Regions from separate parts of the Gibbsiella quercinecans genome, predicted to be linked through region 2. Evidence: predicted binding sites of a transcription regulator. Region 2 holds the regulator's gene; the other holds the start of a gene.

Region 1 (11,577 bases), 1.7 Mb from region 2:
CGGGTATAGCGCGCCTGCACCACCGGCGTGTAGTAACCGGTAAACTGTACGTTGCCATAGTTGTCCACGCCTTCCATCTGGAAGGCGCTCAGCCCAAACTGGCCCAGTTGGCGCGTATCGCCGCCGGAGGCGACCCAGCGCTGCACCGCCTCATAGGTTGGCGTATTACGGTTAAACAAAGCAGGAGACGCGTACTGGATCTCCATCAATTGATTCGAATAATCTTTGGCATTTGCCGGCATGCCCTGCGCATTGGGGCTATTGACCAATTCCAACGACTGATCAAAATGGCCGTCCTTATACTGCTGCCCCCGGTCCGTCGGCTTGGACGAACAGCCCGCCAACACCGCTATTACCAATCCGCCCAGCAGATATTTGCCCCAACGTCCTTTCATTACGCTTGCTCTCATACTGAATTAGCCCACCGGCGAACGATAACAAACCCCTATAGATAAAGGAATCGCTGCAAATAAAAAAAACCACGCGTATAACGATGAAAAAGAACGCGAATTGGGGAGAAATTCAACAAAAAAACGGCTTACGTTCAATTAATTGCAAAAAGGAGTTGCAAGATAATCCATGCAGCGTATAGTGCGCATCCATCGGACGCGGGGTGGAGCAGCCTGGTAGCTCGTCGGGCTCATAACCCGAAGGTCGTCGGTTCAAATCCGGCCCCCGCAACCAACCGATGCTGTACCAGCAGCATCACAGTAAAAAGTTGGTTTCGATAACATAAGCATTAAGACGGACGCGGGGTGGAGCAGCCTGGTAGCTCGTCGGGCTCATAACCCGAAGGTCGTCGGTTCAAATCCGGCCCCCGCAACCATTTTAATGAATTACATCAAACACCTTAACGGGTGTTTTTTTGTATCTGCCGCCTGTGAAATGGCCCTTCCCACGGGCACATGCGCCGGTGTTTACTGCGCCCGCGCGCCACCGTTCGCAAAGTATGCCTTGATCCCTGCCAGAATCGATTCGGCCACCTGCTGTTGAAAATGGCTGGTCTTCAATTTACGCTCTTCTTCCAAATTGCTGATAAAGGCGGTTTCCACCAGAATGGACGGAATATCCGGCGCTTTCAATACGGCAAAACCGGCCTGTTCAACGCGGTTTTTATGCAATCGGTTGATTTTCCCCATCCGGCCCAGCACTTCCTTGCCAAACTTCAGGCTGTCGTTGATGGTGGCGGTCTGCAACAAATCCAACATGGTGTGATCCAGATAGCGATCGCCGCTTTTACTGACGCCGCCAATCAGATCCGATTCGTTCTGGGTTTGCGCCAGGAATTTTGCCGCCGAGCTGGTGGCGCCTTTGGTCGACAGGGCAAACACCGAGGATCCACGCGCCGCGCGGCTGGTAAAGGCATCGGCATGAATCGAGATAAACAGATCGGCGCGCTGTTTACGCGCTTTGGCGACCCGCACCCGTAGCGGAATAAACACGTCTTCGTTGCGCGTCATATGCACCCGCATGTTAGGTTCACGCTTGATCAGGTTGCTCAGGCGGCGGGCAATCTGCAGCACGATGTCTTTTTCGCGGGTTTTATATTTGCCAATCGCCCCCGGATCCTCCCCGCCGTGGCCGGGATCCAGCATAATGACGATCGGCCGATCGCGCCCGGCCTTACCGGCCTGGGTGGCCTGCGCCCGCGCCGGTAGCGTGCGCTCAAGATCCCCTTTATTGTAATCTTCCAGCAACGCCAGCAGCGGATCATATTCTTCACCCTGCGCCGTCCCACCGGTGGGGTACAGATCCATCACCAGGCGGTTGCGGTATTCCGCCACCGGCGGCAAGGTAAAAATATTGGGCGCCACAGGGTGTTTAAGATCCAACACCAGCCGCACCGTATTTTTATCGAACTGCCCTACGCGGGCCTGCTGTAGGTAAGGATCGTTGGCATTCACCTGCCCGGCAATGCCCTTCAGGACGCTGTTGAGGTGCACGCCTTCAATATCAACCACGATGCGATCGGGGTTGGTGAGCGCAAACTGTTTATAGTTAAGCGCAATATTGGATTCAAGCGTAATACGGGTATAGGTGGAAGAAGGCCAGACGCGCACGGCGACGATATGCGATACAGCAGCCAAACCAACGCGACTCACACTCAGCAACCAGGTTGCAGTTACGCCCTGCAGAAAACGGCGGCGACCCAGATTGTGATTAGCGTTTGGCATGCGGCTCCGACATAAAAACAGGTTAAAAAAACACCAATGGTTACAATGCCCAAAACTTTAACTAATCCGTCATACGCTGTCATCAGAAAATATATCGATGTTTTTTCAGTTTATTAATGAGTTAGCATTCATGATTCAAAAATCCAAGATAATTCCCACTTGCCATTGCGCCAAGAAAGAATAAAAATACAAAAATATCGTATAAATATGCAAAAGAGGTTTTGCCGTGAAGGAACGTAGTACAGAGCTGGTTCAAGGATTCCGTCACTCAGTTCCCTATATCAATGCGCACCGTGGCAAGACATTTGTCATCATGCTGGGCGGTGAAGCCATTGAACATGAAAACTTTTCCAATATCGTCAACGATATTGGCCTATTGCATAGTCTGGGTATCCGCCTGGTCGTGGTGTATGGCGCGCGCCCACAGATCGACAGTAACCTGGCGGAGCATCACCTTGAGCCGGTTTACCACAAATATACCCGGGTAACCGATTCCCAAACGCTGGAATTGGTAAAACAGGCTGCCGGCCTGCTGCAGCTGGATATCACCGCGCGGCTCTCCATGAGCCTGAACAATACGCCGCTGCAGGGCGCGCATATTAATGTGGTGAGCGGCAACTTTGTGATCGCTCAGCCGCTCGGCGTGGATGACGGCGTGGACTACTGCCACAGCGGCCGCATCCGCCGCATTGATGAAGATGCCATCCATCGCCAGCTCGACAGCAACGCCATCGTGTTGATTGGCCCAGTCGCGGTTTCCGTTACCGGCGAAAGCTTCAACCTGACCTCGGAAGAAGTGGCCACCCAGTTGGCGATCAAATTGAAAGCAGAGAAAATGATCGGCTTTTGTTCTTCGCAAGGCGTGACCGATGCCGATGGCAACATCGTTTCAGAGCTTTTCCCGAACGACGCGCAAAAACGCATTGAAGAGCAGGAAGAAAGCGGCGATTACCTGTCCGGCACCGTCCGGTTCCTGCGCGGCGCGGTAAAAGCCTGCCGCAGCGGCGTGCGCCGCAGCCACCTGATCAGCTACCAGGAAGACGGTGCGCTGGTGCAGGAACTGTTCTCACGCGATGGTATCGGCACCCAGATCGTTATGGAAAGCGCCGAGCAGGTGCGGCGCGCGACTATCAACGATATCGGCGGTATTCTGGAACTGATCCGCCCGCTGGAGCAACAGGGGATCCTGGTGCGCCGCTCACGCGAACAGTTGGAAATGGAGATCGACAAGTTCACGATTATCGAGCGCGATAATCTGACCATCGCCTGTGCCGCCCTCTACCCGTTCCCGGAAGAAAAGATCGGCGAAATGGCCTGCGTGGCAGTGCACCCTGATTATCGCAGCTCGTCGCGCGGTGAGCTCCTGCTGCAGCGGGTGGCGAGCCAGGCGCGGCAAATGGGGCTCAGAAAGCTGTTCGTGCTGACCACCCGCAGCATTCACTGGTTCCAGGAGCGCGGCTTTACCCCGGCGGATGTCGATGTGCTGCCAATGCGTAAGCAGGCGCTGTACAACTATCAGCGGCGTTCAAAAATCCTGCTGGTCGATTTGTAATCCACAAGGGGCGCCATTGCGCCCCTACCCTTCCGCCGGCAGCAGGCGCTCGGCCAATCCGCTGCGGCGCTGGGTCGGCGTATTGATGGCGCTCAGCAAAACCTTGTCCACCGCATAGAGAGAAAGCTGGCTGCGCGCGCGCGTGATGGCGGTATACACCAGCTCGCGCGTTAATACCGGCAGCATATGGTTCGGCAACACCAACAACGTGTGATCAAACTCCGAGCCTTGCGATTTATGCACCGTCATCGCGTAGGCTGTTTCATGCGCCGGCAGGCGGCTTGGCTGCACCGATTTGATACTGCCGTCCGGCAGTGGGAAGTGCACGCGCAGCTCGCTACTGCCCGGTTCTGACAACGCAATGCCGATATCACCGTTAAACAACCCCAGCGTGCTGTCGTTGCGGCCAATCATGATCGGGCGGCCCGGGTACCAACGCCCTAGGCTGCCGCTGGGCCGGTTAATCGCCCCCGCACGCTGCAGCCCGGCTTCAATCCGCTCATTTAACCCCACAACGCCAAACGGCCCTTCACGCAATGCACACAACACTTGAAAACGGCCGAAGGCTTCCAGGGTTTGCCCGGCATCCGCCCCGGCGGCCATCTGCGCCAGGTAGTCACGGTAGCCCGCCACGCAGGCGGCCAACAGCGCCTGATAATCGGCGGTTTCCGCCAGCGGATAGCCGTGAAGATCGCCAAAGCGGCCATCCAGCGCCGCCAATGCCGCTTTGCCGTCGCCGGCGTTGACGGCAAACGCCAGTTGCCCAATACCCGAACCGGCATCAAAGCGGTAACTTTTGCGCAGCAGGCACAGGCTATCGCGCACCGCCGCGCTGCCTGCGTTATCCTGCCCAGGTACCACGTAACCGGTCAACCGGGCCAGTTGGCTCGCCCGCGCCGTGCTGTAGCCCTGTTCGGTAAAGCGGCAAATATCGCCCAACACCGCCCCCGCCTCCACCGACGCCAACTGATCGCGATCGCCAAGAAAAATCACCCGCGCATGGGCGGGCAAGGCGGCGATCAGGCGCGCCATCATCGGCAAATCCACCATTGAGGCTTCATCCACCACCAGCACGTCCAGGTGCAGCGGATTGCCGCGGTGGTAACGCATCCGCTGGCTGTTCGGCTGCGCGCCCAGTAAACGGTGCAAGGTGGCGGCCTCCTGCGGGAACAGCGCCTGCTGCGCCGGCGTCAGAGCCAGCTTGCGGCTGGCCCGGCCCAGCGATTCAGTTAACCGCGCAGCCGCTTTACCGGTCGGCGCAGCCAGTTGAATGCGCAAGCGCGCCTCGCCGGCCAACTGCACCAGCGCCGCCAGCAGTTTAGCGACGGTGGTGGTTTTGCCGGTGCCCGGCCCGCCGGATATCACCGCGATCCGGCGCGTGGCGGCCACCGCCGCGGCGATCTTCTGCCAATCCGGCTCCCCAGCGGCGGGGCCAAACAGATGATCGAGAATGTCACGCAGGCGCTGTTCATCCACCGCCGCCGGCACGCTTTCGCTGCCGATAAACGCCGCCACCTCGCCTTCGCTCTGCCACATGCGCTGCAAATACAGGCGCTGGCGCTGCAACACCAGCGGCGTGGCCTGGCTGCCGTCGCTGACCGCAGCCCAGGCGCCCAGGCTTTGCTGCCAGCCTTCAGCCCCCGGCTGCCCAGCCGCCGCCCACAAAGCCTGCGCCAGCGCAGGGAAACGCCCTTCAAACAACAGCGCCGGCTGCAACTGATCCAGCGCCAGGCAAACATGGCCGGCACCGGCCTCTGCGCTCAGGCAAGCAGCGGCCAGCAGGCGATCCGGTTCATCTTCCCCCGCCACAACGCGGGCAAACTGCACGTCCAACGGGCGCAGTGCCCCCAGTTCCACCGCCTGTTCCAGCAGATCGATCATGATTCATTTTCCTCTGCGGCCGGGGCAGCGCCAAACAGGCTATCCATCCCCTCGACCAGTTCCTGCGCCGGGCGGCAGGCAAAAATGCCATTGCCGGGATGCTCAACATCCACACCGCGCAAAAACAGGTAAATAACCCCGCCAAAGTGGCGCTGGTAGCTATAGTCCGGCAGACGGTGGCGCAGATAGCGGTGCAGCGCCAGCGTATAGAGCTGGTATTGCAGATCGTAGCGGTGCTCCGCCATCGCCTGTTCCATTGCCGGCCGCGTATAGGCCGCACTGCTTTCGCCCAGCCAGTTGGATTTGTAATCCAGCAGATAAAACTTGCCCTGCCAGCAGAACACCAGATCGATAAACCCCTTCAGCATCCCCTGCACCTGTTGGAAATCCAACGGCGGGCAGTTGGCGGATAGCGGATCATGGCGTTTTGCCAGCGCGTCCAGATCATGCGCCTGCAACATGCGGCTAATGGGCAGATAAAACTGCAGCTCAGCCTGTTTATGCTGCGGTGCCAGCGCCGCCAGCATAATCCCAGCGTCATTCAGCGGGGTGTTCAGCAACGCCTGTATCCATTGCGCCAGCACCGGCAGCCACTGTTCGTCGATACCGTTCTGCTGCAGTTGTTCCTGTAGCCAGCTCTCATCCAACGGCTGGCTGAAATCCAGGGTTTCAAACAGGCTGTGCAAAAACGTGCCGGGTGCCGCACCGCGCGGGAAGGTGTGCGGGGTAAGCGCTGGCTCAGCCTGTTGCGCTTGCTCGCCGGCCGCATCGATATCCAGGCGCGGCAGCAGCTCCTGCATCAGGCCCGCGCCGTGCTGCTGCAGGCCGGTATAGCTGGTTACGCGCCAATTGTCCTGCACCCGGCGGGAAAAGCGTTTTGCCGCCAGTTCCACCGCCGCATCCTGCTGTGGCTGCCACACCTGTTCATCCGGCGCCTCAACCAGCGAAAGCGCGATATCGTCGCCGGCCAACTGTTGCAGGCAAGTTTGCAGGTAAGCCGCATCCCCGGCGTCGCCCGCCTGCACCAGATAGCCCAGCGCGCTGTGGTGCAGATCGGTTTCCCCCTGCTTTTTACGGCTGCCGTGAATCAGCGGCGCAATCCCGATGCTACAGTGGTAAACCGAACGGGTCAGCGCCACATACAGCAGGCGCAAATCCTCCGCCAGCCGCTCCTCTTCCGCCCATTTTTTGCTGTCTTCATCGGCGTTCAGATCAAGCAACGCCTGGAAATTGCTGCGGTCGTGATACAGAACCTGCTGCTGCAGGCGGAAGTTGCCGACAAACGGCAACCACACCAGCGGGTATTCCAGCCCTTTCGATTTGTGGATGGTGATCACCCGCACCAGGTGGCGATCGCTTTCCAACCGCAGTTGCTGGTTGTCGGACTGGCGGTTCGGCTGCGCAATCTGCTGCGCCAGCCAACGCACCAGCGCATGTTCGCTGTCGAGCTGGGCCGCCGCCTCCTGCAAAAGCTCGCCCAGGTGCAGCACGTCGGTCAGGCGCCGCTCGCCGCCGGGGCTTGCCAGCAGGTTTTCCGCCAAATGGCGCTGCTTCATGATCTCGCGCAGCATCGGCAACACCCCGCGCGCCAGCCAGTGCGTACGGTAGCGGTCAAATTCATTAACCAAGGCGTCCCAGGCGAGTTCATCGCGGTTCAGTGCATCCAGCGCCGGCGCATCCAGCCCCAACAGGCCGGTGGCCATCGCGCTGCGCAAGGTGCGCTCCTGCTCCGGCGCCAGCACCGCCTGCAACAGCCACAGCAAATCTTTGGCCTCTGGCGTATCAAACACGCTGTCCCGGTTCGACAAATAAACCGAAGGAATAGCCAGTTGGCTTAAGGCATCGCGCACCAACGCCGCTTCGGCGCGGCTGCGCACCAGAATAGTAATATCCGATGCCTGCACGGCCCGCCGCTCATCGCCATTGACCAACCAGGCACGGCCGGCCTGCCCGGCGCTTAGCCAGTCGCGGATTTGCGCCGCGCACAGCCGCGCCATGGTTTGTTGGTAATCACTTACCCCCACACCCTCGCCCTGCTGCAGCCAAAACTGCATCGCTGGCTGCGGGCAGGCGTCAAGCTCAAACCCCAGCCCGTGATTCTTCGGCGCCGCCGCCACGTTGATAAAGGGGATCTGGCTGAAAATGAATGGGTTTTCCTGCCGGGTGAACAGCCGGTTAACGCTGCCGACCATCGCCGGGGAGGAGCGCCAGTTGGTCTCAAGCGTATAGTGGGCGCTCACCTCTGAACGGGCGCGCATATAGGTAAAAATGTCGGCGCCGCGGAAGGCATAAATCGCCTGCTTGGGATCGCCAATCAGCAGCAGGCCGCACTCCGGCCGGCCAACGTAAAGGGTTTGAAAGATACGGTATTGCTGCGGATCGGTATCCTGAAATTCATCAATCATCGCCACCGGGTAGCGCTGGCGGATCGCCTGCGCCAGCGCCGCGCCGCCGCGCCCTTGCAGGGCGGCATCCAGGCGGCTAAGCAGATCGTCAAAGCCCAGCTCAGCCCGCTGGCGCTTTTCCTGCTGGATGGAGGTGCGGATCTCACTCAGCGCCCGCGCCATGATTAAGTCACGCAGGGTTAACGGCTCATCAAACAGCGCGTCAATCGCCGTGAACAGCGCATGTCTTGGCGCCTCGCCCTTTTTGGTTTTATCCAACAGCACCGACTGGCGGAACTTTTCCAGCTCCTTCGGCAGTTGGTAATCCTGCGTTTCCAGGCCCGCCCATTCGCTGACCTTGCCGAGCCAGTTAGGCAAATACCGTGCGCTGTAGCTACGTTTATCAACGCCAGAGGCAACGATCAGCACTTCGATCTCCCCGGCGGCCGCTTGCCAGTGGCTTTTCACGGCGTCAATGCGCGCGACAATCTGCGCATGGCGCATCAGCACGGTCTCATCGGCCGGCGGCGGCTGTCGCAGCGCCGGCGCTTCACCGTGCAGGAAGCCGGCCAGATCGGCCAGCAGCGCCTCGGGGCCGCTCCACTCCTGGCTCACCACCCGGGCGATAGCCAACGGCAGCGGGTAGCAGTGGCGGCGCCAGAAGTCCGCACAGGCCTGGCGGCGCAGCGGCAACTCATCCTGCACCAGGGTTTGTTCAAACAGAATGCCGGATTCGAAGGCATTGTGGGTAAGCATTCGCTGACAAAAGCCGTGGATGGTATAAATCGCCGCTTCATCCATTTGCCGCTCGGCCGCCAGCAATTGGGCCGCCGCGTCGGCGTGATCGCCAATCTGCGCCAGCAGTGATGCCATCAGCGGATCGTCACTGTGGCCACGCACGCAGGCGATACGCAGCGTATGGATATTACTGCGGATACGCCCACGCAGCTCTTCGGTCGCCGCTTCGGTGAAGGTCACCACCAGGATTTCTTCAACCGTCAACGGCCGGGGAAACGCCGAGGCTTGCCCCAGGCCAAGCAGCAGGCGCAAATACAGAGCGCCGATGGTAAAGGTTTTGCCCGTCCCCGCCGATGCTTCGATCAGCCGTTCGCCAAACAGCGGCAGCGCCAGCGGATCAAGCGTCTGTGGTGCCGCCGTCATGGCGTAGCCACCTTGCGCGGCAAGGTCTGTTGCAACGCAGACGCGCTGGGGTAAGTTACCCAACCGTCCTGCACCGCATATTCTGCGGCTTGCTGGCCGTTACCGCTGATTTGTGAAAGCACCGCCATGCCCTGCGGCTCAAGCACCGCCCGGTGGAAAAAGTCCGCCAGCGCCGTTGGCGACAGCGTTTTTATCTGCGCGATCAACTTTTCACGGGTATCAAAGGCGAAATTGCCGCGATCAAAATCGTTGCTAACGCGGCCGGCTTCCTCGCTCAGGGTTTGTGGCCGCTGTTTAAGTTCGTTGATCGCGGCCTGTTTATACTGTTCGAATTCCGTCGCACCAATCTCACGCAGACGTTTTTCGGTCTTCAGGTAAAAATCCTGATAGCGCTGATAAAGGTAGCCAGGCTGCTTGCTGTTGCTTTGCAGCAGCAAGCCAATCCCCCACTGGCGCCCAACCGAAATCGGGAAGGCGAATACCGCATAGCCCAGCTGTTCTTCGGTGCGCAGTTGGCTGTAAAACCAGGGCTGAATAATCTGCCCCAGCAGCGAGCTATGCGCCATGCCGGCAACCTCATCGTAGCCGGTCGGCACATAGGCCGCGGCCAACGCCGAGTCGGTGCTGCTGCCCGCACGCTGTAAATTGGCCAACTGTTTATTCACCACCTGCACGTTTTCACCGTGCCACCAGGACACACCGGTGCAGCCCAGGCGGTGTTTCAGCGTTGAGGCCAGCGTATCCACCTGCTGTTTGCTCATGTTGCCCACCACCAATAGTTCGGGGGTAGCATCGACCAGTAGGCTGTTGCGATAAGCGATCACCTCTTCCAGGGTGATGGATTTCAGCAGTTCCCGGCGCGCCTGGCGCTCGGTATAAGGGACGCGGGACAGCGCCTGGATCGGCTGGATAGCCAGCTCAAACGCTTTCCCTTTCTCTGCGGCATCCAGCTTCTCCAGATACCAGGACTTGGCCTGCGCCAGTTGATCCGCCGTCGGGGTAAAGCCGGCATATCCTTCGATTAACGCCGTCAGCAGCTTCGGCAAACGTTGGGTGAAGCCGTTGGCGTTGAACAACAGGCCGTTGTCCGGCGCGGTGGAAAAACTCAACCCGCCGACGGATGCCTGATAGCTCAACTCATCCAGCGCAATACCGGCCAGGTAGTCGGTCAGCGAAAACAGCACCTGGTTGCGCGCCGAATCCATGGTTTTGGCATTGCGGAACGCCACGGTGACATCCGCTTTCGGCTCGTCGGCAAAATAGCGGCTTGGCATATACAACACGCGCAACCCGGGTTGATCCACCACCAGCTCCGGTTTCGTGAACGTGCGCGAAGGTTTGGTCAGCGTAAAATCGTCTGGGATATAAGGGTTCAGCGCCGGCAGAGAAAGGCTGATGCCCTGGCCGAGCTGCTGCCACTGAGCAAAGCGCGACGCCGGGATTTTATCAACTTGGTACGGCGCGCCGACGAAATAGGCGGTTTTGTTATGTGGTTCATCCGGGCTGATAAACCAGACACGGGCATTCTGCGGCGTCATCTCATCCAGGCGGGCGGCAATCGCTTTAGGATCGAAACGGTCGGCCAGATAAGGCGCATCCAGGGTATGCGCAACCGGCACCCGCATCATGGTGTCCACCAGCCATTCAATATATCCCATATCGCGCGTAATGGACGGGTAACGGAAGTCCAGATTCAGCACGTGGGCTATCTCATCAAAATAGCTTTGTTTGATGCCTTCGCTGCGCAGCATCGTCAGGTAGTTGAAAATCGCAGCCACCACTTTGTCGCGCTGCGCCAGCCCCTTATCCGTTAGCGAAACGCTGATGACAAACACCCCGCCGTTGCGATCGACCATCGGATCCGCCCCGGCGTTAATTGCATCGGCCAGCCCTTGCTGCTGCAGCCAGTCAGACAGCGTGTTCTGGCTGCGGTTACCAATCAGGTAACCAATGTAGGTATCTGTTTTGCTGCGAAATTCCGCGCTGTTGTTGTCAATGCGGAACTCCACCTTCAACTGTTTGCGTGGCTGTGCCGGCACATAATGAATAATGATGCCTTTCTGTTCCTGGGTTGCGGCAGGCACGGCGATCGCCGGCACGCTGGCGTTGCGATTGGGCACGCGGCCAAAGGTGCTGCTGGCCAGCGCCGCCAACTGCGGCAATGGCTGATTGCTGTACAACACGCCGACCATCAGGTTCGCCGAATAGTAGCGTTGATAAAACGCCGTCAGCTCATCGTGCAGCTTACTGCCTGGCTTATCCTGCAGCGTCTCCAGGTTGCCGCCGGAAAAGCGGGCGCTGGGATGCGCCGGATTGAGCGTTTCCGCCCCCACCTGCGCCATACGCATACCGTCGCGTGAACGCGCCATGGTCAATTCGGCGTTAACGGCATTGCGCTCTTTGTTGGCGTTTACCGGATCCAATA
Region 2 (11,577 bases):
TGGCAGGTCTTTGCCAGCAGGGACCAGGTTCAAGCTCATGTCGGTTTCCTTTCATCAAACCAGAAATGGAGTGGCGGCTATTATAGCGGACTCTTTTACGATTTCCTGCCCTTTTCATCACCGGCGCCGTGTGGCTTGGGCGTTGCGATGTTTTCCGGATTAATCCGGCGCCAGCCAGGGCTATGATGCAACGTTAGCGCCTGGCGGCGGGGGGGATTATTCGTCTGGGAATTCGGCGATAAAGCGTTCTGCGTCTTCGACCATCGATTTGGTGCCGACGAAGAACGGCGCCCGCTGGTGCAGCTTCTCAGGGAGGATATCAAGAATACGGTTTTTGCCGTCGCTGGCCTTGCCGCCAGCCTGTTCGGCCAGGAATGCCATCGGGTTGCATTCATACAACAGGCGCAGCTTGCCTTTTGGGTGGCTGGCGGTGCTGGGGTATATGTAAATACCGCCTTTCAGCAGGTTGCGATGGAAGTCGGCAACCAGTGAGCCGATATAGCGTGAGGTATAAGGACGTAACGTCGCTTCATCCTGTTCCTGGCAGTATTTGATGTATTTCTTCACGCCGAGAGGGAACTTGATGTAGTTGCCTTCGTTGATGGAATACATATTGCCGGTGTCCGGGAATTGCACCCGTTCGTGTGAGAGGCAGAACACCCCCAACGACGGATCGTAGGTGAAAGCATGAACGCCGTGGCCGGTAGTGTAGACCAGCATGGTTGAAGAACCATAGACCACGTAACCGGCTGCGACCTGGCGGTTGCCGGGTTGCAGGAAATCTTCTTCGGTGACGGGAGTGCCCACAGGCGTTACACGCCGGTAAATAGAGAAAATAGTACCGACAGAGACGTTAACATCAATATTTGATGAACCGTCCAAAGGATCCATAAGCACGACATATTTGCCGTTTTCTGCACGCTCGCCGTCGAAAATAACGATCTCGTCTTCTTCTTCAGAAGCGATGCCGGCCACTTCGCCGCGCGCTTTTAATGCTGCCTTCAGTTTTTCATTCGCGTACAGATCCAGCTTCATCTGGACTTCACCCTGTACGTTTGAAACGCCGCTGGTGCCGAGGATATCCACCAGGCCCGCTTTATTGATGTCGCGGTGGATAATCTTGGCGCCCAACTTGATGGCGGAGAGTAACGCAGTCAGCTCACCGGTGGCGTGAGGAAAGTCGTGTTGTTTCTCGACGATAAATTCGCCTAACGTTTTCATGACACATTCCCTGAATCGACAGATGGACAGCGATTTGGTAACAAACCGCTTACGTTTTCTTCAGCAGTGTAGCCCAAAGCGAAACGCTATTCATAGGCAAATCCATTTCTTCTGGACTAATCTGAGGGTTAGAATAAGCGCTAATTCGACGTCACTAAATGAGAAACCTATGCGCATTCACATTCTTGGGATCTGTGGCACCTTTATGGGGGGGTTGGCGATGCTGGCCCGCTCGTTGGGGCATGAGGTCACCGGCTCAGACGCTAACGTCTACCCGCCAATGAGCACGCTACTGGAGAACCAGGGAATCGATCTCATTCAGGGTTACGATCCGGCCCAGTTGGATCCCGCTCCCGATCTGGTGATCATCGGTAATGCCATGACGCGCGGCAATCCTTGCGTGGAAGTGGTGTTGGAACAGGGGATCCCGTATGTTTCCGGGCCGCAGTGGCTGCACGATTATGTGCTGCGCGATCGTTGGGTGCTGGCGGTGGCGGGCACCCATGGCAAAACCACCACGGCAGGCATGGCGACCTGGATCCTGGAAGCGTGTGGCTATCAACCGGGGTTTGTCATTGGCGGCGTACCGGGCAACTTTGAGGTTTCTGCACGTTTGGGCGACAGTCCGTTCTTTGTGATCGAAGCCGATGAGTATGACTGTGCGTTCTTCGACAAACGATCGAAGTTTGTGCATTACTGCCCGCGGACCCTGATCATGAACAACCTGGAGTTTGATCACGCCGATATCTTTGACGATCTGAAAGCGATCCAGAAACAGTTCCACCACCTGGTGCGCCTGGTGCCGGGCAAAGGCCGGATCATTGTGCCGGAGAATGACGCGCACCTGAAGCAGGTGATGGCGATGGGCTGTTGGAGCGAGCAGGAGCTGGTCGGGGAAGATGGCACTTGGCACGCACGTAAGCTAACGCCAGACGCCAGCCATTATGAAGTGTTGCTCGACGGTGAAAAAGTGGGGGAGGTCAAATGGGCCTTGGTGGGCGAGCATAATATGCACAATGGTCTGATGGCGATCGCCGCCACCCGGCATGTAGGCGTGTTGCCGGCCGATGCCTGCCGTGCGTTGGGGGATTTCATCAACGCCCGCCGCCGGCTGGAACTGCGTGGTGAAGCCAATGGCGTGACCGTCTATGACGATTTTGCCCATCACCCAACCGCCATTCTTGCCACCCTGGCGGCTTTGCGTAGTAAGGTCGGCGGCACGGCGCGCATTTTGGCGGTGCTGGAGCCACGTTCCAACACCATGAAAATGGGCATCAGCAAGAATGAACTGGCGCCGTCATTGGGGCGCGCTGACGAAGTGTTCCTGTTCCAGCCGCACCATATTCCGTGGCAGGTTGCCGAAGTGGCGGAAGCCTGCGTGCAGCCGGCGCACTGGAGCGCCGATCTGGATACGCTGGTGGACATGATCGTAAAAACCGCTCAGCCTGGCGACCATATACTGGTGATGAGCAACGGCGGTTTTGGCGGTATCCACGATAAGCTGCTGGCGGCGCTGGCGAAAAAAGCCGAGCTGAAAGCGCATTATTGATTGCCGCAGGCTCCAAACTGATGAAACCGCCATTCCGGCGGTTTTTTTATGCTCTGCAGGCCCTGTTTTTGCCGTCCACCGCATCTGCCCAAGTGATTTACGCGCATAAAAAAGCCCCCGCGAGCGGGGGCAAAGGGGTTCGTCGGATAGGACGACGAGTTTTTTCTAGGAAACCCGGGGTGGTTTTTTTGTGCAATAGCCGGGAGGAGCCGGCTATTGCTACCATGGCGACTACTTGTAGATTTCGGCCGTAGCGTGCCAGTTGCCGTTTTCGTTCGCTTCGATAATGCGGTAGGCGGTTGCGCCTTGCTTATCGGCTTTTTCAGAAAGTGCCTGGCGTACATCGGAAGGCGCGCCGATGATGCTGCCTACGCTGATGGTGCCGATTGATTGCAGGGTTTCTGCCTGTTGGTTATTAACCAGGGTGGCGGCTGACGCACCGAAAGCCAACATGGATAAGGCGCTGAGCGCTAAAACGGTAGCTTTAATTTTCATTTCTAACCTCACTGTATTCTCGGATCCATTCACATAGCTTGTGATCCACATCGTGGAAATGAGTATACATCTAGTAACCTTGAAAATTAATAGCAAGCTAACGATATGCAATAAGGCTTTTTTATTAACATTCGCGTGATAATAATCAGAAAGAATAAAAACTGAACACTAAATAACCATTCCATGTTAAAAGCATGTGATTTCAATAGACTGGTAACTTTTGATTAAACGTGCGTAACAATCAGATCGGTAAAGGGTGGGGGAATGGCTTTTATGGGGAACAGGAAAAGGGCGTGCGGCGAGGTTGACGAGTGGGTAAATACAAGAACGCGGCTCACACCGCGTTTTTTGCTGCCCTGTGGCGCTATAATTCCTGTTCGAACAGCGCCAGGATAGCTTCGAATAGCTGATGGGCGGTAAAATTACTGGCAGGCGTCACGAAAATAGTGTCATCACCAGCGATGGTGCCAAGGATGCCTTCCGATTTGCCGAGTGAATCAAGCAGGCGGGCGATCAGCTGCGCAGCGCCGGGGCTGGTGTGGATAACCACCAAGGCATCATTATGATCGACATCCAGCACCAAATTTTTCAGCGGGCTGGTGGTGGTCGGTACACCAAGCTCCGCGGGAAGGCAGTACACCATTTCCATTTTGGCATTGCGCGTGCGTACGGCGCCGAACTTTGTCAGCATACGCGATACCTTGGACTGGTTGATATTTTCGAAACCTTCTTCTTGCAGCGCTAAAACGATCTCGCCCTGAGAGCTGAATTTTTCTTCTTTCAATAACGCTTTGAACGCTTTGATCAGATCTTCCTGCTTTGCGGGATTACGCATTTTGCACCGTGGAATGTTGAGAGACAGAAGCCATTATTATGCATTTATATGCATTTTTATGCAATAAGGGGACGGTGGAATGTGGGGTTGCATGGCATGGCGAGCGTGGAGCGCGCTATTCTAGCAGTATCGGCCGCGGATGAATATGCCTTTTGGCGCGGAGGCCACACCACTCAAAAAGTGAACAAAATGTTATAGAAGTGATATTATTGTGATGTAAAGGAAGGGTGTAATGTGGCGTTCGGACCAGCCTGCGTGTGATTTAACACGTATTATTTCTGGTTAATGCGTGCTATGCCCTTAATGCGTAAGTGATTTCATCTAGAATGGAAGTCATGTTCTGCTTCCATCGTGTTTGAGCCTCTTAAACCCTATAGTTAAGAGATTGTTTTTACAAGCGTAATAAATTAAGGTTCGCACCCCATGAATTCACGGCGCTTTTATATTTAAGATAATAAAGGAGTATAGGATGAAAGTTGCAGTTCTCGGTGCTGCTGGCGGTATCGGCCAGGCCCTCGCCCTTCTACTCAAGACCCAACTTCCTTCAGGTTCTGAACTCTTTCTGTACGACATTGCTCCTGTCACCCCAGGCGTGGCCGTTGATCTCAGCCATATCCCTACGCCGGTCAGCATCAAAGGCTTCTGCGGTGAAGATGCCACTCCGGCGCTGCAGGGGGCGGACGTGGTGCTGATTTCCGCCGGTGTGGCACGTAAGCCGGGGATGGACCGTTCCGACCTGTTTAATGTTAATGCCAGCATTGTGCGCAACCTGATCGCGCAGGCGGCAAAAACCTGCCCGCAAGCCTGTATCGGCGTTATTACTAACCCGGTGAATACCACGGTGCCGATTGCGGCCGAAGTGTTGAAGAATGCCGGGGTGTATGACAAGCGCAAGCTGTTCGGCGTCACCACGCTGGACGTCATCCGTTCCAACACCTTTGTGGCGGAGCTGAAAGACAAACAGCCGGAAACACTGGAGGTGCCTGTTATCGGTGGCCATTCCGGCGTGACCATTCTGCCGCTGCTTTCGCAAATTCCTGGCGTTAGCTTCAGCGAGCATGAAGTGGAAGCCCTGACCAAACGTATCCAGGATGCGGGTACCGAAGTGGTGGAAGCCAAAGCTGGCAGCGGCTCGGCAACCTTGTCGATGGGCCTGGCCGCGGCACGCTTTGCGCTTTCCCTGGTGCGCGCCATGAATGGTGAAAAGGGGGTGGTGGAATGTGCTTACGTTGAGGGCGATGGTGAATATGCCCGCTTCTTCGCGCAACCACTGCTGCTGGGTAAAGACGGTATCGAACAATATCAGGCTATCGGGCCGTTGAGCGCTTATGAGCAAAACGCGCTGGACGATATGCTGGACGTGTTGCGTAAAGATATCGAACTGGGCGAGAAGTTTATCCACAACGCCTGATCCCCTGCCTTTAACCGCATAATGTAGCCGCCGGTATGAAACCGGCGGTTTTTTTATTTCTTTTTGCACTCACTGCTTGATACGGCTCTTCCGATCCAGCAAGCGGTTGGTTTGTGGATCAAAATAGCGGCTTGGCCAGATCTCCGCCGGATGCACCTCCAGCGCTTCGGCGATCAGCCATTCGCCTTTTGGCCACGGCCGCGATAGCGCATTCGCCAGGGTGGAAGAACACAGGCCAGCCTTGCGCGACACCGCCGCCAGAGTGGTGCCTTTTTTACGTAATGCCGCAATAACATCCGCTGGGTGCCAGTCAGGTTTCCTTGAATTCATGTTTACATTCCTTTTTTGGTTAGCCAAAGTCATGTTAGTGGTATAAATAAACTGTATAACTTAAACGTTTTCATCAATTAAAACGTTTATACAGAAACCAGAATACCATTAAATTTTCTGGAAAATATCTAAATAGTTTCTGAAATTTTTTCGCTACACTATCGTCAGAGAACATGGCTATGAAAAATGAGTGGTTTGCTGCCAAGGAACTTATAGGCGTTGCGGGGTTACCTTCTTCACCACAAGGAATTAATTTGATGGCCCGTCGTGAAGGTTGGGTTAGCCGTCGCCGCAAAGGTGTTCAGGGAAAGGCGCTGGAGTATCATGTAGATAGCCTGCCGAAAGATGCCCGCCACCTTTTGTTACTGAAAGAAGAACCTGCGAGTTACGATCTGGATCGCAAAGATCCGCTGGTGGTTTGGGTTGAGTACTATTGGCACATGTCAGAGGGCGAACGCGAAAAGGTGTTGGCATTCCTGATGCGTGAAGGGATAGGCAACCTGTTAAAACGCATCAGCGGGGAAAATAACGCCGGGGAAGAGGCATAGGCCCGGGCTGCGGGCCTATGAAAACTGACGGCCGTATTACGTTCTTAATGGTTTCTCTGTACCGCCATATGCGCCAGGCCTTCCAACGCCTGGCGGTATGGCGATGCCGGTAAAACCTGCAGGGCGGCGATAGCTTTGTCGGCTTCTTCCTCTGCACGCAGACGGGTATATTCCAACGAGCCGCATTGCTGCATGGCTGCCAAGACCGGCTCCAGCAGATGGCGGCCGTTGCCTTGCTCAATCGCCTCGCGGATGAGCGCCGCCTGCTCGCTGTTGCCATGGTGCATGGCATGCAGCAGTGGTAGCGTCGGTTTCCCTTCGTTAAGATCGTCACCGGTGTTTTTGCCCAGCGTGGCGCCATCGGCGCTGTAATCGAGCAGATCGTCGATCAGTTGGAACGCGGTGCCCAGGTATCTGCCGTAATCGCGCAGGCTGTTTTCTTCGGCTTCGCTGGCGCCCGCCAAAATCGCGGAAGACTGGGCAGCGGCTTCAAACAGGCGCGCGGTTTTGCTGTAGATCACCCGCATATAGCTTTCTTCGGTAATATCGGGATCGTGGACGTTCATTAACTGCAGCACTTCCCCTTCGGCGATGACGTTGACCGCTTCCGACATCAGCGCCAGCACGCGCAAGGATTCCAGGCTGGTCATCATCTGGAAAGCGCGGGTATAAATGAAATCGCCGACCAGCACGCTGGCGGCGTTGCCGAAAGCGGCGTTGGCGGTGGCTTTGCCGCGGCGCATGTCGGATTCATCTACTACATCGTCGTGTAATAGGGTGGCGGTGTGGATGAATTCAATCAGCGCAGCGACGGTAACGTGCTTGTTGCCTTCATACTGCAGTGCCCGTGCCGCCAACACGGCGATCATCGGGCGAATGCGCTTACCGCCGCCGCTGATGATGTAATAGCCAAGCTGATTGATGAGCGTGACTTCGGAATTCAACTGTTCGAGAATGATTGCGTTCACGTCCGCCATATCTTGCGCGGTTAAATCGGTAATTTGTTCTGGTTTCATTGTATTTTTTTCAGCTGTGTTTCTCTTCACAGCGATCAGATCGCTGTTCACATCGGTGCATGGCGGTAACTGTTTCCTGATTGTACTTGAAAAACGCCCCAGATAAATGCCACGAAAGAAACTGTGTTTTTTTTCTTCTTTTTTCTACTTCAGGCCTGATTCTGCTCTTGTCATGCGCGGGATTATTGCGTAGAATTCGCGCCCTATTGTGAATATTTATAGCGCGCTCTGTACTGAACAGTTAAGCACGCGGAAAGCGGAGTTTTATATGTACGCGGTTTTCCAAAGTGGTGGTAAACAACACCGAGTAAGCGAAGGTCAGACCGTTCGCTTGGAAAAGCTGGACATCGCAACTGGTGAAGCGGTTGAGTTTGACCAGATTCTGATGATCGCAAATGGCGATGATATCAAAATCGGCGTTCCTTACGTCGATGGCGGCAAGATCAAAGCTGAAGTCGTTGCTCACGGTCGTGGCGAGAAAGTTAAAATCGTTAAGTTTCGTCGCCGTAAACACCACCGTAAGCAGCAGGGCCACCGTCAGTGGTTCACTGATGTAAAAATCACCGGCATCAGCGCTTAAGTTAGGAGAGCAGATTAATGGCACACAAAAAGGCTGGCGGCTCGACTCGTAACGGTCGTGATTCCGAATCCAAACGTCTGGGCGTAAAACGCTTCGGCGGCGAAGCAGTACTGGCTGGCAGCATCATCGTTCGTCAGCGCGGCACCAAATTCCACGCTGGTAGCAACGTGGGTTGCGGCAAAGATCACACTCTGTTCGCTTTGAAAGACGGTAAAGTCAAATTCGAAGTGAAAGGCCCGAGCAACCGTAAATTCATCAGCATCGAAGCTGAGTAATTTTTCGAGCCGGTCCTACATAGAAAAAAGCCCCGCAATTCGTTGCGGGGCTTTTTATATTTATGGACACCTCTCTCCCCTGGTGCTTATACGGGTATCATGGAAACAAAACAGCAGGCTGGCATAGGCATTTTTTTAGCGCTGACAACGGCTGTTTGTTGGGGCGCGCTGCCAATCGCAATGAAAGAAGTGCTGGAGACGATGGCGCCGTTTACCATCGTCTGGTACCGCTTTAGCCTTGCCGCAATCGGGCTGTGCCTGATCTTGGCCGTGCGGGGCAGTCTGCCGCCGTTGCAGCTCTTTGCGCGGTCACGCTGGCTGCTGCTGCTGGCGATAGCTACCGCGGGCTTGTTGGGGAATTTCGTGTTCTTTAGCTCCTCGCTACAATACCTGAGCCCGACGGCTTCCCAGGTGATCGGGCAGCTTTCGCCGGTAGGCATGATGTTTGCCAGCGTGTTGATACTGAAAGAACGGATGCGTATCACCCAGGTGATTGGCGCATTGATGCTGATTAGCGGGCTGATGCTGTTTTTTAACGTTAGCCTGGTTGAGATTTTTACTCGCCTGACGGATTACACCCTGGGGGTGCTGTTGGGTGTATGTGCGGCCATGGTGTGGGTCGCTTATGGCGTAGCGCAGAAAGTGTTGTTGCGCCGTCTGGCTTCACCACAAATCCTGGTATTGCTGTACACTTTATGTGCAGCGGCGTTATTCCCTCTGGCCGAGCCGGCGGTGATTTTCCAGCTTAGCGGCTGGCAATTGGCCTGTTTGCTGTTTTGCGGTGCGAATACGCTGATTGGTTATGGCGCGCTGGCTGAAGCCATGGCGCGCTGGCAGGCGGCACAGGTAAGCGCGCTGGTGACGCTCACCCCGTTGTTTACCCTGTTGTTCTCTGATTTATTGGCTTTGGCATGGCCACAGATGTTTGCTGCCCCGCCCCTGAACCTGGTTGGTTATATTGGCGCATTCGTGGTGGTGGCGGGCGCTATGTTTTCCGCAATCGGCCACCGTTGGTGGCCGCGTCGGACAGAAATAAATCGGGTTGCTCCTTTGAAGCCGCCCGGTGAATGAGTTACGGAGACGGTAAATGAAGTTTGTAGATGAAGCGACGATTCAGGTCTTTGCTGGTGACGGTGGTAATGGCTGCGTCAGCTTTCGCCGCGAGAAATATATTCCTAACGGTGGGCCGGATGGCGGCGATGGCGGCGACGGCGGCGACGTCTATCTGTTGGCTGACGAGAACCTGAACACTCTGATTGACTACCGCTTTGAGAAGTCGTTCCGTGCTGAACGTGGCCAGAACGGCCAAAGCCGTGACTGCACCGGCAAGCGTGGTAAAGATATCACTATCAAAGTGCCGGTCGGTACCCGCGTGAAAGATCTCGGCACCGGTGAGATCCTGGGTGACATGACGCGCCATCAGCAGCGCCTGATGATCGCCAAAGGCGGCTGGCATGGCTTGGGCAACACTCGCTTCAAGTCATCGGTGAACCGTGCGCCGCGCCAGAAAACCAATGGCACGCCAGGGGAAGAACGCGACATTCTGCTGGAATTGCTGTTGCTGGCTGATGTCGGGATGCTTGGCCTGCCGAACGCCGGTAAATCTACCTTCATCCGTGCGGTATCCGCCGCCAAGCCGAAGGTTGCCGACTATCCGTTTACCACTCTGGTGCCAAGCCTGGGTGTGGTGCGCATGGACAACGAGCAAAGCTTCGTGGTGGCAGATATCCCTGGGCTGATCGAAGGCGCGGCCGACGGTGCTGGGCTGGGTATCCGTTTCCTGAAGCACCTGGAGCGCTGCCGCGTGCTGTTGCACCTGGTGGATATTGCGCCGATCGATGAGTCCGATCCGGTAGAGAATGCGAAAATCATCATCAACGAACTGCAGCAATACAGCGAAAATCTGGCGCACAAGCCACGCTGGCTGGTGTTCAACAAAGTTGACCTGATGGATGAGGCAGAGGCTGCCGAGCACGCCAAGGCGATTGTAGAGGCCCTGGGCTGGGAAGATAAGTACTACATGATTTCTGCCGCCAATCGTGCCGGCGTCAACGCCCTGTGCTGGGACGTGATGAACTTCATCAACACCCAACCGAAGGAAATGGCGATCGAAGAAAGCGCGCCGGAGAAAGTCGAGTTCATGTGGGATGATTATCACCGTGAACAGCTTGCCGAAGCGGAAGCTGAAGCCGAAGCCACAGACGATGATTGGGATGACGACTGGGACGAAGATGACGACGAAGGCGTTGAAATCATCTACCAGAAGTAAGAAGTTGCCCTGCTGCGTGCCTGCTTATCGGCACGCTTAATGACAAGCCCCGCTTCCCATTGGGAAGCGGGGCTTGTTTGCGTTGGCCGGGTTGTAACCGGCGGCTTGCCTTAGTTGTTTTGGTAGATATCCCGGTACAGGCGGCTTTCAAAGCGCACCAGCGGCACTCGGCGCTGTTTCTGATCTTCCGGCGGCACGGCGTAGCCAGACAGATACTGCACGAACGCATAGCGTTGGCCGCTCGCGGTGGTAATAAAGCCCGCCAGGTTGTAAACGCCCTGCAATGCACCGGTCTTGGCTGAGACTTTGCCGTCGACGCCGGCTTCGTGCAGGCCGCCGCGATAGCGCAGCGTGCCGTCATACCCCGCCAGCGGCAGCATGGAGATAAAGTCCAGCTCGTTGTCATGCTGGGCGATGTACTGCAACGCCTGCATCATGGTGGCCGGCGTCAGCAGGTTGTGGCGCGAGAGGCCGGAGCCGTCGACCACTATATTGTTGCCCAGATCCACGCCGGCTTTTTGGCGCAGCACCTGGCGCACCGCGTCCGAACCTGCACGCCAGGTGCCTGGCACGCCGAAGCGCTCGTGGCCAATGGTGCGGAACACCGTGTCGGCAATCATGTTGTCCGATTTTTTCAGCATGATCTTCAGCAGATCGTGCAGCGGCGCCGACTGGGTCTGCGCGATAACTTCGCCCTTCATGCCCGGTTGGGTTTGGCGTTTCAGGTGGCCTTTGATCACGATACCGGCCTGCGTCAATTCATCTTTCAAAATCGCGCCGGCATAGCTGGCACCATCCTGGACGGCAAATGCCAGCGGCAACGGTTCGCTACGCTGCGTCAGGCAGCCGGTCAGGGTGAAGCGGTTCAGTTCCCCCGGCACCACGTCCAGCTCGCAGTACTGGGCATCCGGCGAGCCTTTTGCCAGGGTGCGCACCTGGCTGAACATGTTCACCGGGTAGTAGGAGGCTACGCGGATAAACGCCATTTCCCCTGGCGTCGGCGCGCTGTAAAGCGAGACCGAGAAACAGTTGCGATCGACGATCGCCG

The links. The regulator ArgR, encoded in region 2, controls arginine synthesis, uptake and breakdown. The targets are predictions, from matches to a motif close to ANTGAATAAAAATACANT.
Positions count from the first base shown of each region.
Region 1: the regulator ArgR is predicted to act here: its motif matches at 2,350-2,367, upstream of argA (amino-acid N-acetyltransferase).

Region 1 covers NZ_CP014136.1:3,692,804-3,704,380, reverse strand. The annotation lists gene mltA (murein transglycosylase A) at 1-395, opposite strand, end outside; tRNA gene ACN28Q_RS17040 (tRNA-Met) at 608-684, shown strand; tRNA gene ACN28Q_RS17035 (tRNA-Met) at 750-826, shown strand; gene amiC (N-acetylmuramoyl-L-alanine amidase AmiC) at 918-2,174, opposite strand; gene argA (amino-acid N-acetyltransferase) at 2,401-3,726, shown strand; gene recD (exodeoxyribonuclease V subunit alpha) at 3,751-5,607, opposite strand; gene recB (exodeoxyribonuclease V subunit beta) at 5,604-9,152, opposite strand; gene ptrA (pitrilysin) at 9,149-11,577, opposite strand, start outside.
Region 2 covers NZ_CP014136.1:2,028,873-2,040,449, reverse strand. The annotation lists gene ppa (inorganic diphosphatase) at 1-39, opposite strand, end outside; gene fbp (class 1 fructose-bisphosphatase) at 217-1,221, opposite strand; gene mpl (UDP-N-acetylmuramate:L-alanyl-gamma-D-glutamyl-meso-diaminopimelate ligase) at 1,391-2,770, shown strand; gene yhcN (peroxide/acid stress response protein YhcN) at 3,002-3,265, opposite strand; gene argR (transcriptional regulator ArgR) at 3,630-4,100, opposite strand; gene mdh (malate dehydrogenase) at 4,570-5,511, shown strand; gene ACN28Q_RS09475 (helix-turn-helix domain-containing protein) at 5,581-5,841, opposite strand; gene ACN28Q_RS09470 (DNA-binding protein) at 6,021-6,389, shown strand; gene ispB (octaprenyl diphosphate synthase) at 6,434-7,405, opposite strand; gene rplU (50S ribosomal protein L21) at 7,674-7,985, shown strand; gene rpmA (50S ribosomal protein L27) at 8,003-8,260, shown strand; gene ACN28Q_RS09450 (DMT family transporter) at 8,360-9,331, shown strand; gene cgtA (Obg family GTPase CgtA) at 9,348-10,529, shown strand; gene dacB (serine-type D-Ala-D-Ala carboxypeptidase) at 10,640-11,577, opposite strand, start outside.